Regions from separate parts of the Sodalis sp. RH16 genome, predicted to be linked through region 4. Evidence: predicted binding sites of a transcription regulator. Region 4 holds the regulator's gene; each other region holds the start of a gene.

Region 1 (4,137 bases), 610 kb from region 4:
CCGGACGGCAAAGGCCGTATCCGTCTTGATTATATTATCCCCAGCCGTGGCCTGATTGGTTTTCGTACCGAGTTCCTGACCATGACTTCCGGCACCGGCCTGCTGTATTCGTCGTTCAGTCATTATGACGATGTGCGTTCGGGTGAAATCGGCCAGCGGCAGAACGGCGTGATGATTTCCAACGGCCAGGGTAAAGCGGTTGCTTACGCCCTGTACAGCCTGCAGGATCGCGGCCGCTTGTTCCTGGGCCACGGCGCGGAAGTGTATGAAGGCCAGATTATCGGTATTCATACCCGTTCTAATGATTTGACCGTCAACTGCCTGACCGGCAAGAAATTAACCAACATGCGCGCTTCAGGTACCGATGAAGCCACTACGCTGGTGACGGCGATTAAGCTGTCGTTGGAACAAGCGCTGGAATTTATTGATGATGATGAGCTGGTGGAAGTGACTCCCCATTCCATCCGGTTGCGTAAACGTTATCTGACTGAAAACGATCGTAAGCGCGCCAATCGTTCCAGCAAAGAAGTCTGATCTTAGGCACGAGAAGACAAGATGCCGGTCCATGCAGATGGACCGGTATTTTTTTGCCGAAAATCGGCGCGGTCTCCCTTAACACGCTCGGTTCAGCTTCGGAGTTGGCGGGTTCGTCAGTCTGGCTGATAGATCAAGGCGATATTATGCTGCTGGCAGTAGTCGTGGAATTTGCGCGGGGGGGACTGATCGGTGATAAGGGTGTCGAAGAGGGTTAGGGTGCCGATGCAGGCGGGTTTGATATTGTCGAACTTGCTGTGATCGGCCACCAGAATTCCTTGCTGCGACAGGGATAAAGCGCGGTGCTTCATGGTGAGCTCATCAAAATTGAAGCAGGTCGCACCGTAGTGAATATCTATCCCGGCGGCGGAAATAAACGCCTTGTCGGGACAGATGTTATCCAGAATGGAATATTGGGTCAGTGGAGTGAATATGCAGTTGGCCGGATGGAATTCACCGCCGCACAGTATGACTTTGCAGTTGGGCAGATCCTGCAATGCCAGGAACGTATTCAGCGAGTAGCAAATGCCGGTGAATGCCAGGTCTTGGTTGATGGCGTCGATAATGAACGGCGTGGTGGTTCCGCAATCAAAAAAAACCGTGTCGTCTTTTTCAATCATTTGGGCCGCCATACGGCCGGTAATGCTTTTTTCTTTAACGTGCTTGGCTTTTTGATCCGACACAAAGTAGTGGGTGACTGAGCTGTTTTTCGGATCGTTGACGACATATCCCCCCAGCAGAACCACCTGCGCCGGCTCGGCGCTGAGATCGCGGCGGATGGTCATTTCTGATACGCCCAGCAGGACGGCGGCATCCTTCAGATGGATTTTGTCTTCCCGCTTTAAAGCCTGTATCAGCCTGTTAATCCTTTCTTCGCGCCGCGTTTCCATAGTGTACCCTGCGTCAATTGTTCCGATGTTCGCCGTTGTGAACAGTCAATATTTGCCGGTGGCTGCTGCGCCCGTCACAATACTTACCCCGGAACTGGTGCCGATACGGGTGGCGCCGGCCAGTATCATGGTTTGCGCGGTCTGACGATCGCGAACGGCGCCGGATGCCTTGACGCCTACGTCCGCCCCAACGGTCTGCCGCATCAGCCTGACGTCCTGTTCCCGGGCGCCGCCGGTGCTAAAACCCGTGGACGTTTTCACAAAGGCCACCTTAAGTTCGCGGCAAATCTGGCAAACTTGCACGATCTGCTCTTCGCTCAACAGGCAGGTTTCCAATATAACCTTCAATGGTGTGGCGGCGCAAACCTGGTGCACTGCCTGTATATCGGCGGTTACCGCGTCGATTTTCCCGCTTTTCAGCCAGCCGACGTTAATCACCATATCGATCTCCCCGGCCCCGGCTTCGATGGCCGCTTTTGCTTCAAAAGCCTTGGCGGCGGTCAGGCCGGCTCCCAGAGGGAAACCCACCACCGAGCACACTTTAACGTCGGTTCCCTGCAGCGCACGGGCGGCGAACGGCACATAACCGGAATTTACGCAGACGGCATAAAAGCCATACTGCTTTGCTTCTTCGCATAAAGCGGCTATTTGCGCCTCGGTGGCGTCCATCGCCAGCAGGGTGTGATCGATATATCGGGGAAAGTCGATTTCTGTTTTGTTCATGAGTGCGTCCTCGTGAGGGATGATGTTAATGTGAAAATAATAACATTATCTAACACCGTTATATAGCCATTTGTCCGTTAATTTTTCTCATGAGATGTGATAGGTGTCATATTATTAACATTTATGGGTTGATAATGTTAGCGTAGTAACATTGAATGCTATGAAAACATTAGAGAGGCAAATGATTATGGATATAGCGGTTATTGGTTCCAACATGGTGGATCTGATTACCTATATCACCGAGATGCCGAAAACCGGGGAAACGCTTGAAGCCCCGGATTTTGAGATCGGTTGCGGCGGTAAAGGCGCTAATCAGGCGGTGGCGGCAGCCAAACTGGGCGCCGGCGTGATGATGATGAGTAAGGTCGGCGACGATCTGTTCGCCGACAATACGGTAAATAACCTGCGCCGGTACGGCGTCGATACCCGCTATGTTGAGAAGGTGCCGGGGGTTTCCAGCGGAGTGGCGCCGATTTTTGTTGATCGGGATTCACATAATCGCATCTTGATCATTAAAGGGGCCAATAACCATTTGACGCCGGCGGATGTTGACCGTGCGGCGGAGCAGCTCAAGGACTGCAAGGTGATTATCCTGCAGTTGGAGATTCCGCTGGCGACGGTGTATCACGCCATCGACGTTGCCCGGCGGCTTCATGTGCCGGTGATTCTTAATCCGGCGCCGGCCAGCCGGGAGCTGGATATCGCTTATGCCTGCCAGTGCGATTTTTTCATGCCTAATGAAACGGAGCTGGAAATCCTGACCGGTATGGCGGTGGACAGCGAAGAGCATATCCTTGCCGCCGGCCGCTCTCTGCTCTCACGGGGGCTGAAAAACCTGATTATCACCATGGGACACCGCGGCTCGGTGTGGTTGACCGGCGACAGCGTCCACCGGGTGGATGCGGTGCCGGTACAGGCCGTGGATACCAGCGGCGCGGGCGATGCCTATATAGGGTGTTTTGCCCATTACTATGTCGGCAGCCAAGACGTGAAGCAGGCTATGACATATGCCTCGGCCTATGCCGCCTTCAGCGTACGGGGCAAAGGCACCCAGCGTTCCTATGCCGACGCCGCCCAGTTCCATGATTTCCTCGCCACCTTACATCAGGAATAACATCATGCACCACAATACGGTACAAATGCCTGACGGCTATCTGAATAAAACACCGCTGTTTCAGTTTATCCTGCTGTCTTGCCTGTTTCCTTTATGGGGCTGTGCGGCCAGTTTGAACGATATCTTGATTACCCAATTCAAAACGGTGTTCGCCTTAAGCGATTTCGCCAGCGCGCTGGTGCAAAGCGCGTTTTACGGCGGCTACTTTCTGATTGCCATTCCGGCCTCGATGGTCATTCGCAAAACCAGCTACAAAGTGGCCATTATGACGGGCCTGTCGCTGTATATCATCGGCTGCGTGCTGTTTTATCCTGCGTCTCATATGGCCACCTACACCATGTTCCTGGCGGCGATTTTCGCCATCGCCATCGGCTTGAGCTTTCTGGAAACTGCGGCCAATACCTACAGTTCGATGATCGGTCATCGCGACTATGCGACGCTGCGGCTTAATATCAGCCAGACCTTTTATCCCGTCGGCGCGCTGATGGGCATTGTGCTGGGCAAATATCTGGTTTTCCAGCAAGGGGACAGCCTGAGCAGCCAATTGGCCTCCATGACGCCGGAGCAGGGGCATCAATTCCGCCTGAATATGCTGGAACTCACCCTCGAACCTTATAAGTATCTGATCATGGTGCTGGTAGTGGTGCTGGTCTTGTTTGCCATTACCCGCTATCCCCGTTGCAAGCCTGTGGTAGATCGACAAAAAACCGCCGCGCCGGGTATGGGAGAAACCCTGCGTTATCTGGCCGGTAACGCCCGCTTCAAAAAGGGTATAGTCGCCCAGTTCCTTTATGTGGGGATGCAGGTGGCGGTATGGTCGTTTACCATTCGTTTGGCGCTGAACCTGGGTGCGGCCAATGAACGGGACGCCTCCAA
Region 2 (4,137 bases), 1.1 Mb from region 4:
ATGCGTTCGGGATCGGGATGCTCGGGATTGTGCCGCACCAGGGCGCTGAAAACATAGCTCCAGGCGGGATTGAGATCGGCGGCCTGCCAATCAATCCACCGGTCGATGCCGGCCCGGATCTTGGGGGCCGCCGGGTATAGCGATTCGCCGCGGTAGGCGCGCGCCAGGTAACGGATAATGGTATTCGATTCCCATAGGACAAAATCCTCGTCCTGGATAACCGGAACCATGGCATTAGGATTCAGCGCGAGAAATTCGGGGCTGTGGGTGGATTTGAATCCGTTGCCCCAGTCTTCGCGCTGATATTCGATGCCCAACTCCGCGCAGGCCCATAGGACCTTGCGCACATTAATGGATGAAGATCTGCCGAGTATTTTCAGCATAGGCTTCCTTTACAATCAATGTTAGGGTGACAGTGGCCAAGCCATACTGGCATTTTTCCCGGCGGCTGGGAACAGGAAAACGCCGGCTTAAAGTCTCCAGGGCTGCTTGCGCCATTGAAATGCCTTGCCGGTATGCCAATGATAAGTATCCCTAGCGCGCTGCCAACTGCTCGTTGACGCGCCTTTGCAAGCGTAGGAGGCTCTTGGAGAAGAACTCCGCGTCGTCAAGGGCGCGGGCCAGGATCAGGGCGCCCTGGATACCAGCCACCACCTCCTGCGACAGGATGGCGCAGGTGGCGTCGTCAACCCCAGCGCGCCGCAGGGCGCCCCCCAGCGCGGCTATCCAACGCCTGAAATAGCCGCTGATGGCGGTAGCGAACCGATCCCGCGTGCCGTCCAGGGCAAACGCCCCCACCAGGCAAACGCGTTTACCGGATTGAAAATAGTCATCCACTTCCCGCCACATGTCATCCAGAGCGCCGAAGGCGTTCTCCTGTTCCAGCGGCAGGAAAATATGCCCGGCGAACCAGCGGTGGATATGCAGCAGCACCTCAGCGGCCATCTCCTCCTTACCGGCGGGGAAAAAGTGATAAAGACTGCCTTTGCCCAGCCCGGTACCCTCGGTAATGCGGCTGAGGGAGGCGCCCTCAAAGCCGCACTCGCGGAATATTTCGGCAATGCGGGCCACCAGCTCGGTTTTTGCGTTTTCTTTGCTGTTCAATGAATGAATGCCTTGCAGTTACCGCGAACCACTACAAACCAAAATCGGACAGGCCGGGGTGGTCGTCCGGACGCCGGCCCAGCGGCCAGAAAAACCGGCGATCGTCGCTGGTAATGGGCAAATCATTGATGCAGGCAAAACGGCGGAACATCAATCCTTGCTCATTGAACTCCCAGTTTTCATTGCCGTAGGAGCGGAACCAGTTTCCGCTGTCATCGTGCCATTCGTAAGCGAAACGTACCGCTACTCGGGCGCCGGTAAATGCCCATAGCTCTTTGATCAGCCGATAATCCAGCTCCCTGGCCCATTTGCGGGTCAGGAAGGCAACCACTTCCTCGCGTCCGGTAACAATTTCAGCACGGTTGCGCCACTGGGTGTCTTCGGAGTAGACCAGGGAGACTCGGCGGGGGTCACGGCTGTTCCAGCCGTCTTCCGCCAAACGGACTTTGGCGATTGCAGTCTCCAGCGTAAAGGGGGGAACCAGGTTAGCCATGATGAGTGCCTTTTCGGTGAGTGAAGAGAAGACTGTACCGATCGGTACAGTCATTGGCAAGGTTTATTTTATCCTGTCAGGTTTCGCGGGAATTGCCGAAAACGTCAAGCCCGCCCGGAACTTGGCGGAAATGAACCGGGGTCCGAGGAGAAACGAAAAGCCGCACGTGTTGAAATCGGGTATGAAATGAGGGAACGGATGGGGGACGGAGGCGAACCGATAAAATCGGTTAAGGGATTTTAAACAGCAAAAGACCTGGCTGAATGCGCCATGTCTGAATGCGTGGGTCGTTAAAATGTATTAGCGGAATGGGCGTCCGGTAAAGGCCCGGATCAGGTAATCTGCCAGTCCGGCGGGGTGTGGACGATAATATATTCCCCCAGCTCTTTCAGACCGGCCCAGATATCGCGCCAGTGCGCCAGCTCCATCGAGAGGGTAATGCCCAGCAACCCGGCGACAAACCAATAGGCCATGCTGATGCCTACGCCGGTGAAGATAAAGGCAAGGGCATTTTTACTGGATCTACGGCATACAACATTTAGCGTGCTAGCGAAAAACATCATCACCGCACTGAGCAATTCCCAGCGCATCATCACAAAGCCTGCGGCCAGCGTACTCATGTGGAACCATCCTCCCGTTGATTAAGTTGCCGTAATTTTCTCCTGTTTTTAGGTATTGTGCTACAAAAATATGTGATGGAGGTCAAATTTTTTTGACGGTAATGGATAAGTTGTTTACTTTTTTGGTTTTTTTACTTTTGGGTGCCGGACGCTACGGTTTCCGCCGGCCCGAACACCGGATACTTAGGTAAATTCACCTGCGTGTAGGGTTCCCAGCCTCCGCCCAGGGCTTTATAAAGCGCCACCAGATCAATGCCGGTCTGGACCCGGGCGGCGGCGACCTGCTGGCGGGCCTGGGCCAGCTGCCGCTGTGCATCAAGCATGGTGATAAATGACGTCAGTCCCTGGCGGTAGCTTTCGCTGGATAAATTGAAGGCGTTTTGAAATGACGCGGCGGCTTGCTCCAGGCCATCCACCTGCTGCTGATCCGTGCGGTAGCTCACCAGCGCGTTCTCCACATCCTGCAACGCGGTCAGGACGGTTTGGCGGTAGGACAAGACCGCATTGGCCTGTTGCACCCGGGCCAGCCGGACGCTTGACACCAGCCGGCCGCCCTGGAAAATCGGCAGCGACACCTGGGGACCGTAGCTGTAAAAATGGCTGCTCCAGTGGGTCAGATAATCCGCCTCGGTATTGCGCATGCCGAACTGGCCGGTGAGGGAAAAATCAGGGAACAATTGCGCCACCGAGACGCCGATATTGGCGGTGGCCGCATGCAGATTGGCTTCCGCCTGGCGCACATCGGGACGGCGTCGCGCCAGGGCTGACGGCACGCCCACCGCCACGGCGGCCGGGACGGCGGGCTGCGGCTTGTCTTGGCGTAGTTCGTTATCCAGCGTGCCGGGAGGTTGTCCCAGCAATACCGCCAATCCGTTCATCGCCTGACGCTGTTCCGCTTCGTACTGCGGCAACTGCGCCCGCAGCGAACCGAGCTGGGCAGCGGCGTTTTCCACATCATACTGCGGCGCCAGACCGTGCTGCTGGCGGCTGCGGGTCAATTCCAGGGACTGTTCCGCGACATCGATTTGCGTGCGAAGCGTCTGCGCCACGGTCTGGGCGCCCCTCAGCTGCAAATAGGTCCGCGCCACCTCCGCCTCCAGGGACACCAGGGCATCGTTGCGTTCTTCAACCGAAGCCTGGCTTTGCGCCTGCGCCATCTCCACCGATCGGCGGACTTTTCCCCAAAGATCCAGCTCCCAGCTGGCGTCGAAACTGCCCTGATACAGGCTTATCGGCTGGGTCAGGGTATCCAGCGCGGAGGCTGCCTGCGGACTAAGACTCGCCACGCTTGAGGTGTCGACATGGGCCGAATCCAGCTGGCCCGCCAGACCCAGCTGCTCGCGCTGGGCGCTGGCCTTGGCCTGCACCGACGGCAGGTAAGCGGCGCCGGCCTGCAGGGTTTGTTCACGGGCGCCGGCGATACGCAGTACCGCCTGCTGCAGATTGATATTGCCGGCGATGGCCCGGTCTATCAGGCTATCGAGCTGCGGATCGTTAAAGCTGTGCCACCAGGACGGATCGGGCAGCGCCGCCAGGGTAGCGGAGGCGGACCGGTTTTTGCCGCCGTTGTCGAGATTGTTGAACGCGGCGGGGGTCACCGGTGATGGGGGGCGGTAATCCGGACCCACCGAACAGGCGGTTATCATGGCCGCCAGCAAACCCAGGCCGAAACGGCGCAGGCGGGGAGCGTGCTGCAATTGAGCTTTTAACAAACGGGCCGGCATACTAATGGGCTCCAACGCTGCCTTCGCTCTTCACCGGCGAAAGCAACAGACAGAAAGGAATCAGGATAAACGCCACCACCGCGCAAATGGAAAACACGTCGATATAGGACATAATCCGCGATTGGATAATCATTTGCTGGTACATCTTGCCGGTGGCTATTTGCAGCGGGTCGCCTATTTGCAGGGAAAAGTCCCG
Region 3 (4,137 bases), 2.0 Mb from region 4:
TATTTAAAACCGCTTACTCAATTCCGCTTAAACGGAGCGCCCCGAGATCATGGCTTTTGCCCGCAGGCTTCGCCCGGATGCTTTAGGGTGTCGATTTCGCGATACAGGACGATGATTTCTTCAACCAATTCCCGGCACAGCATGGCGTTCATCAGATGATCCTGGGCATGTACCATGATAAGGTTCACCGGAATTTTACCCACGCCCTCGTCGGCGCCTATTAATTGCGTCTGGATACGGTGCGCCTGGCGGGCGGCATCGGAGGCGGCGGCCAATAGGGCATCGGCCTTCAGCCACTCCCGGTTGCGGGCGGCGCGCAGCGCCTCCATCGATTCGGAACGCGCCTCGCCGGCAAAGATAATCAAAGCCATGACCGTACTTTCCATATCCATCGCCACTGTCTCGCTCATGGTTATGCCTCCTGGGCCTGGGTCTGCGGCAACGGATCTTCCTGCGCCAGCAGTTGCCGTTCGTAGATTTTGAAGAAGGGGTAATAAATCAGCGTGGATACGGCCACCAGGACAACCACCAGGAACGCGGCGCGGATATCCCAGCCGGTGGACCAGGCGGCGCCGATGGGGGCAGGCGTGGTCCAGGGCACCACGGAAATCACCCGGCCCACCATATCGGTACGGGTGGCGATATAGGCCAGAGTACCGTTAACCAGCGGCGCGGTAATAAATGGAATGAAGAGGGTGGGATTCATCACCACCGGAGAGCCGAAAATCACCGGTTCGTTAATGTTGAAAATACAGGGCACCATGCTGAGCTTGCCGATGGAGCGCAAATGGGCGGATCGGCTGCGTAAATACAGCCCCACCAGCCCCATGGTGGAACCGGATCCGCCAATCACGATGAAAAACAGCCAGAACGGTTCGATAAAAATATGGGTTAAGGGTTGTCCGGCGGTGAGTTCCTGCTGGTTGATGCCCAGATTGGTCAGCCAGAAAGCCTGCAACACGCCGCCGACGATGACCGCGCCGTGAATGCCGGCGAACCACAGCAGATGGCAGATCAATACGGAGAGCAAAATGGCCGGCAGGGTATCGGCAGCGGAAACAATCGGCTGGAACAGCGCCATAATGGCCTGGGGCAGCAGCATGCCGAATTGCCATTGGATCAGCAGGCTTAACGGGTAAAGGGTAAAGAATATCGCCAGTACCGGAATCAACAAATCAAAGGACTGTTTTATTTTCGGCGGTACCTGTTCCGGCAGATGGATACCGATATGCCGTACTTCCAGAAAATGTATCAGCTCGGTGGTATAGATTCCCACCAATATCGCGGTGAAAATCCCCGTCCCCCCAAGCGATGATACCGGCAGCATTTTATCCGCGGTTTGCGGAGCCGCCACTACCAGGAATGACATTAATGACAGCAGGGCGGCCATAAAACCGTTCATTTTATAGCTGGTGGCCAGATTATAAGATATCGCCGCGGCGATAAACACCGACATAATACCCATGGTCATGTTATAGGGCATCAGAATAACGTTTTCATACTGCTGCGCCATCCGCAGCCACCATTGGGCGAAGGACCAAGTGCTGGTGGGGGAGAAGGGCGGATGGGCAAATACCAGCATAAAGGAACCGACAATCAGAAACGGCATTGCGGAAATAAATCCGTCCCGGATGGCCATGACATGCCGTTGACTGGATAATCTCCCTGCTATCGGACTAATGGTATTTTCAATGACGCCGAATACCGATTCGCTAATTCCGGACATATTCATCTCCTAGGCATTAAGCAGCGCCAGAGTATCGTTTAATATTTTTTCGCCGTTCATCATGCCGTAATCCATGCTGTTAATGACGGCTATGGGTTTATGCTGCTCATCGGCGATTATTTTAAAATCTTTCAATTTATATTTGATTTGCGGTCCCAGCAGGCAACAATCGTAATGGGGGAACTCCGCGGCGAACTCTTCCAGACCCACCGCATTGATTTCCACCTCTATTCCTTTTATTTCGGCGGCTTTTTGCATTTTCCTCACCACCATGCTGGTGGACATCCCGGCGGCACAGCATAAGAGTATTTTTTTCATAAGACGAGCCTTGTGATTATTGGTCTGGCAGCAGTATGACGCGAGAAAAAGAATCTCTGCAACCGGTTTCAGAAACCGGTTGCAGTTTTGTGATGGAGGTCAATTCTTGTTTCAGGATAACTTTTTAGCGGATTTCTGATTAATGGAAATCAAGTCTGTAAGCTGGGTTAAAGAATTCAGGATGAAAGGTGTTCATGATACGGCCAAGCCAATTCATCATCCAACATAGATCTGACTATTTGCCGAGAGGTCAACCGTGTCTCGAACCATTATGCTAATTCCAACCGGTACCCATGTGGGGCTGACCAGCGTCAGTCTCGGCGTGATCCGGGCCATCGAGCGCAAGGGCGTGCGCCTGAGCGTATATAAGCCCATCGCCCAGCAGCGCGACGGCGCGAGTTTGCCTGACCAGACCACCGCCATCATTCGGGCCAATTCAGGGATCCCCGCCGCGCAGCCGCTGGCGATGGACTATGTGGAAACCCTGTTAAGCACCAATCGCCGCGATGTGCTGATGGAGGAGATTGTCGCCCGCTATCATGAAACCCGGCAGGACGCCGAAGTGGTCCTGATTGAGGGGCTGATGCTGACCCGTCGCCATCAGTTCGCCAATGGTCTGAACTACGACATCGCCCGGGCGTTGAACGCTGACATGGTTTTTGTCACCACCCTGGGGGCCGATTCACCGGCGCAGCTGAAGGCGCGGCTGGAGTTGGCCTGCGCCGGGTTCGGCGGCTGCCAAAACAAGAATATCGCCGGGGTTATCATCAATAAATGGCACGCCCCGGTGGATGAACAGGGCCGTACGCGCCCAGACCTGTCCGAACTGTTCGACGCCGCCAATCAGCATGACGCCGCCGCCGCGGATACCCGCCCCCTGTTTGCCGACAGCCCGCTAAAGGTCTTGGCCTGTATCCCCTGGAACTATGATCTGATAGCCACCCGCGCCGTGGATATGGCCGGGCATCTTCATGCCCACATCGTGAATGCCGGCGATCTAGAGACGCGCCGGGTGCAGTCCGTGACTTTCTGCGCCCGCGGTTTGGCCAATATGGCGCAGCACTTTCGCGCCGGCGCGCTGCTGGTCACCTGCGCGGACCGCCCCGAGGTGCTGGTGGCGGCCTGCCTGGCCGCCATGAACGGGGTGGCCATCGGCGCGGTCCTGCTTACCGGCGGCTATCCCATTCCCCCGGCCATTGCCACGCTGTGCGAGCGGGCGTTCCAGACCGGTTTGCCGGTGATGATGGTCAATACCAATACCTGGCAGACGTCCCTGAGTTTGCAAAGCTTTAATCTGGAAGTGCCGGCGGACGATCGTTTACGGGTGGAGAAAGTGCAGGATTACATGGCCGGCTACATCGATAGCGGGTGGATTGATTCACTGAGCGCTGCCTCGGAGCATTCCCGCCGCCTCTCGCCGCCGGCATTCCGTTATGCCCTGACCGAACGGGCGCGGCGGGCCGGCAAGCGCATCGTGTTGCCGGAGGGGGATGAACCGCGCACCATCCGGGCCGCCGCCCTCTGTGCCGACCGGGGCATTGCTCATTGTGTCCTGCTGGGCAATCCCGACGACATTCGCCGGGTGGCCGCGGCCCAGGGCGTGGTTTTGGGTGACAATGTGGCGCTACAGGATCCGGCGCCGCTGCGCGAGCGCTACCTGGCGCGGCTGGTGGAGCTGCGTAAAAGCAAAGGCATGACCGAAGTGGTGGCGCGGGAGCAATTGGAAGACAACGTGATGCTCGGTACCCTGATGCTGGAGGCAGGGGATGTGGACGGATTGGTTTCCGGCGCGGTGCATACCACCGCCAATACCCTTCGTCCGGCGTTGCAGCTGATTAAACCGGCCCCGGGCAGCTCGCTGGTTTCATCGGTATTTTTCATGCTGTTGCCGGAGCAGGTGCTGGTATACGGCGACTGCGCCATCAATCCCGATCCGGATGCCGAACAGCTTTCGGAAATCGCCATTCAGTCCGCCGACTCGGCCGCCGCCTTCGGCATCGAGCCGCGGGTAGCGATGATGTCCTACTCCACCGGCACCTCGGGCACCGGCAGCGATGTGGATAAAGTGCGGGAAGCCACCGCGCTGGCGCGGC
Region 4 (4,137 bases):
TGCCGTCCCCCAGATGGAGCTGCAGGGTCGCGGCGGCGATAACCAGGCCGGCCAAGGTTCCCAGCGCCCGGTGCTGGATACGTACCCGGGTGGCGTTATAGCCGTTCTGGCTGACAAACATCACCGTCATCAGAATCCAGTAGGGTTTAGGCAGGTTGAACACCAGTCCCAGGCTGCTGCCGATGGCCAGCATAATGCCCAGCCGGGCGGCGTTGCGCAGCGCCATGGATTTGAGCGAACAGTAGCTGCGCAGCGCCTGCCAGAAAGAGAGCCGTTGCTGGTTATCCGCCATGATATCCCGCCGGTAGAGCGGACGTTGCGTCCTGAGCAGCCGGGCGATGCGGCTGAAGTGATAAAAACAAAATTGCCCCACCGGATTATCCGGATTTCGCTGGGCAATTTTTTCCACCGCCGACAGGGCTTCCGCCATGGTGAAACGGCCCGATAACCGATGATAAAGGATATCGTCCGCTACCACCCGCAGCCGGGCGGCAATCAATTGGGCATTATAGCGGATCACCGCTTCAGCGTGACTCTGCTCCACCAGCTTCTGCACTTCGTCCGGCTGATGCAAACTGACGGCGATATGCTCTTGCAGGTCCAGAGCCACCTGAAATGTCCGCAGCAGACGTTTGTACTGAAGCTGATGGTTGGCCGACAGCATATGCAGCTGCTGGTAAATTTGCGCAATCAGATCAATCACCCGCTGCTGCCGGGCAAACAGCGGCGGCAGGGCGGTTTCCGGGTCGGTATGCTGGGTCAGCAGGCTGTATTTCGCCTCGATATAATCCGCGAGCTCTCTATAGAGCAGGCTGAGGGTTTCCCGCATCGGCTGCTCTTTAAGCCATCGGAACCACAGGCCGGTAAACAGCCCGTACCAGGCGGTACCGGCGATATACAGCAGCGGCGGGATCCACACCGGGGCGTTGCCGGTCAGGCCGAGGGTAAAAATGGCGGCGATAAGGGAGGCGGGTAATAACCGCCCGTGCAACGGACTGATTTCACCGGTGACGCCCAGCACCAGCGCCAGGCCCACCATGATAAAGGGCAAGGGTACGTGTACAAAGAGCAGCCACTGGATCAGTACGCTGCTGACGGCGAACAGCGTACCGCCGATGGCCAGGCGTTTAAAAAAGCGTTTATGCAGGGTATCCAGGCCGGCGATGTTGCAACAGGCGGGCACCAGGGAGAACAGCAGGCCGTTCTGCAGGCTGCCGAACAATAGCCCTATCGCCACCGGCAGGCAAAGCACGATGGTTTGCCGCAAGGCATAGTTGACTTCGGGGTGATAGATCAGTCGACGCCACATGCTGCCAACAAGCAGGCGTGGCACAGAGTACCACGCCTGTTTGATTAACGTTTAACGCGTACCGTAAACGACAATGGTCTTGCCGTGTGCGGAGATGAGATTTTGATCTTCCAGCATTTTCAGAATACGGCCCACCGTTTCACGGGAACAGCCGACAATCTGGCCGATTTCCTGGCGGGTAATCTTGATTTGCATGCCGTCGGGGTGGGTCATGGCGTCGGGTTGTTTCGCCAGATTAAGCAAGGTTTGCGCGATACGTCCCGTGACGTCGAGAAACGCCAGATTACCGACTTTTTCCGAGGTGACCTGCAAGCGGCTGGCCATCTGCGCCGACAGACGCATCAGGATATCCGGATTCACCTGAATCAGTTGCCGGAATTTTTTATAAGAAATTTCAGCCACTTCACAAGCGGTTTTCGCACGAACCCAGGCGCTGCGCTCCTGGCCTTCTTCGAATAAGCCCAATTCCCCGATAAAATCCCCCTGGTTAAGGTAGGACAAGATCATCTCTTTACCTTCTTCATCTTTTATCAGCACCGCGACGGCGCCTTTGACGATGTAGTAAAGTGTTTCAGCTTTTTCGCCTTGATGTATTAGCGTACTCTTCGATGGATACTTGTGAATATGGCAATGAGACAGGAACCATTCGAGAGTCGGGTCTGTTTGCGGTTTGCCGAGAACCATTCGCTGTTATCCTCTTTTGTCATCGCTGTCCTTGTTCAGGACATCGTATTCCCTATTACGGCGCTGTTTTATCGATCCATCTCCGTTGTAAACGGAGCGACGTTAGGGAACTTATTAGGGTCTGGTTTTAGTGATGTTCCGATCGCTCTCTTGCCCTTTCATTATCATGAGGTCGATCCAGCCTTGTTTTTAGCATAGGTTTGAAGCAGTGTCTTCTGTTGTCTTGCATCAGCATGAAGTATGTTAGGTAACATTGCCACCTTTCCAATAAAAATGTAGGGTGCAGGAAAAACTTTTTATCTGGAGTCATCATAATGCAAGCACGAGTAAAATGGGTCGAAGGTCTGTCTTTTATAGGTGAATCCGCCTCCGGCCACCAGATTTTGATGGATGGCAACGCAGGGGAAAAAGCGCCCAGCCCAATGGAAATGGTACTTATGGCGGCTGGGGGGTGCAGCGCCATCGACGTGGTATCGATTCTGCAAAAAGGGCGTCAGGATGTGCGTGATTGCGAAGTCAAGCTGACCTCTGAACGCCGCGACGAAGCGCCGAGGTTATTTACCCATATTAATTTACATTTTATAGTTTCCGGCACGGGGCTCACCGACAAAATCGTCGAAAGGGCGGTGGAGCTGTCAGCGGAAAAGTATTGCTCGGTGTCTTTGATGCTCGGCAAATCCGTGAACGTTACCCATAGTTTTGAAGTGCGTTTGCCGTCCTGAATGACGGATGCGTTACCGCGGGCGCGACGCTCCGGCCGCGCCCGGTTTATTCAATGCGTTTGCCTTCCAGCAGCTGCTTTACCAATGGTCCCATGATCAGTTCCATCGCCAGCCCCATTTTCCCTCCCGGTACCACCAGCGTATTGATATTGGAAATAAACGACCCCTGCAGCATCGCCAGCAGATAGGGGAAGTCGATATGATCCAGGCCGCGAAAGTGAATTACCACAAAGCTTTCGTCCAGCGAAGGGATGGCCTTGGCGGCAAAGGGGTTGGACGTGTCCACCGTGGGAACCCGTTGAAAATTGATATGGGTACGGGAAAATTGCGGTGTGATGTAGCTGATATAGTCTTCCATCGATCGCACCACGGAATCCATCACCGCTTCCCGGGAGTGTCCGCGTTCGCTGGTATCGCGCACCAGCTTTTGTATCCATTCCAGGTTGACGATGGGTACTACACCCACCAGGAGATCCACATGCTGCGCCACATTATGGTGGTCGGTAACCACCCCGCCGTGCAGCCCCTCGTAAAACAGCACATCCGTCGGCTCCGGCAGCGGCTGCCAGGGAGTAAAGGTGCCGGGAATCTGATTGTAGGGAACGGCTTCGTCATAGGTGTGCAGATATTTTCGCGCTTTGCCGTGGCCGGTGAGCCCATACTGCAGGAAGGTGTGTTCCAATAGGCCGAAGTCATTGGCTTCCGGCCCGAAATAGCTGATATGTCGCCCGAGATCGCGGGCCTTGCGAATGGCCATGTCCATTTCCGGACGGGTAAAATGGTGGAAACTGTCCCCTTCCAGCTCGGCGGCGTGAATATTCAACTGGTGAAAAATTTTACGGAAAGCCAGACTGGTGGTGGTGGTGCCGGCGCCGCTGGAGCCGGTAACGGCAATAATGGGATGTTGTGCTGACATGGTAACCCTACGCTTCGTTATATGACGGCGTGATACCCTCAATAATTCAGGTTGCAGGAAAGCGGACGCGCCTGCAACTTGAAGTATGACGGGTAGATTCACATGCGCCCGGCATGAAAGACTTGATTATTGTTATCATGTTTAGCGGCGCAGGGCCAATTTGCGTTATTCCGGATGAAACTGGCCGCGGGGCATAATATTGATGGTCTCGTGCAGTTCCGACCATACCACTACCGCTTCGCCGCTTATCAGTTGACGTTTGACATCGGCGACTTTGGCCTCCAGTGTCTTTTCCTGTTCGCCGTAATCGGTGCCTTCTCGCAAGACAAAGGATTCAAGCAGGTTATACAGGGTGTCGGAGTCGATTTCTTCCCACGGAATAATCATCATGTTATGTCCAGTTTGTTAATGATTCAATGCCTTGAGGAAATTTCACCAGCAAAGCCTTGTGCGGATACAGGCGCGCTGTTAGTTTCTTACCTTCAATAAAGGGAGGGGAGCCCCCG

The links. The regulator CRP, encoded in region 4, controls carbon source genes, mostly activating them, when cyclic AMP is high. The targets are predictions, from matches to a motif close to ATGTGANNNNNNTCACAT.
Region 1: deoC (deoxyribose-phosphate aldolase) is a predicted target of CRP. The motif match lies at 2,176-2,193, and genes of this name have one in related genera.
Region 2: ACL2XJ_RS15650 (YjcB family protein) is a predicted target of CRP. The motif match lies at 2,288-2,305, and genes of this name have one in related genera.
Region 3: ACL2XJ_RS19600 (PTS sugar transporter subunit IIB) is a predicted target of CRP. The motif match lies at 2,132-2,149, and genes of this name have one in related genera.

What each region holds. Positions count from the first base shown of each region.
Region 1 is NZ_CP178737.1:1,675,172-1,679,308, reverse strand. Features, by position in the region: gene typA (translational GTPase TypA) at 1-534, shown strand, start outside; gene deoR (DNA-binding transcriptional repressor DeoR) at 651-1,424, opposite strand; gene deoC (deoxyribose-phosphate aldolase) at 1,470-2,147, opposite strand; gene rbsK (ribokinase) at 2,335-3,261, shown strand; gene fucP (L-fucose:H+ symporter permease) at 3,266-4,137, shown strand, end outside.
Region 2 is NZ_CP178737.1:3,385,177-3,389,313, forward strand. Features, by position in the region: gene ACL2XJ_RS15630 (glutathione S-transferase family protein) at 1-383, opposite strand, end outside; gene ACL2XJ_RS15635 (TetR/AcrR family transcriptional regulator) at 535-1,104, opposite strand; gene ACL2XJ_RS15640 (DUF1348 family protein) at 1,136-1,597, opposite strand; gene ACL2XJ_RS15645 (hypothetical protein) at 1,596-1,787, shown strand; gene ACL2XJ_RS15650 (YjcB family protein) at 1,930-2,217, opposite strand; gene ACL2XJ_RS15655 (efflux transporter outer membrane subunit) at 2,349-3,941, opposite strand; gene ACL2XJ_RS15660 (DHA2 family efflux MFS transporter permease subunit) at 3,943-4,137, opposite strand, start outside.
Region 3 is NZ_CP178737.1:4,271,546-4,275,682, forward strand. Features, by position in the region: gene ACL2XJ_RS19590 (PTS lactose/cellobiose transporter subunit IIA) at 48-392, opposite strand; gene ACL2XJ_RS19595 (PTS sugar transporter subunit IIC) at 413-1,726, opposite strand; gene ACL2XJ_RS19600 (PTS sugar transporter subunit IIB) at 1,736-2,044, opposite strand; gene pta (phosphate acetyltransferase) at 2,301-4,137, shown strand, end outside.
Region 4 is NZ_CP178737.1:2,280,716-2,284,852, forward strand. Features, by position in the region: gene ACL2XJ_RS10370 (YccS/YhfK family putative transporter) at 1-1,309, opposite strand, end outside; gene crp (cAMP-activated global transcriptional regulator CRP) at 1,361-1,993, opposite strand; gene ACL2XJ_RS10380 (OsmC family protein) at 2,308-2,715, shown strand; gene ACL2XJ_RS10385 (phosphoribulokinase) at 2,762-3,631, opposite strand; gene ACL2XJ_RS10390 (YheU family protein) at 3,797-4,018, opposite strand.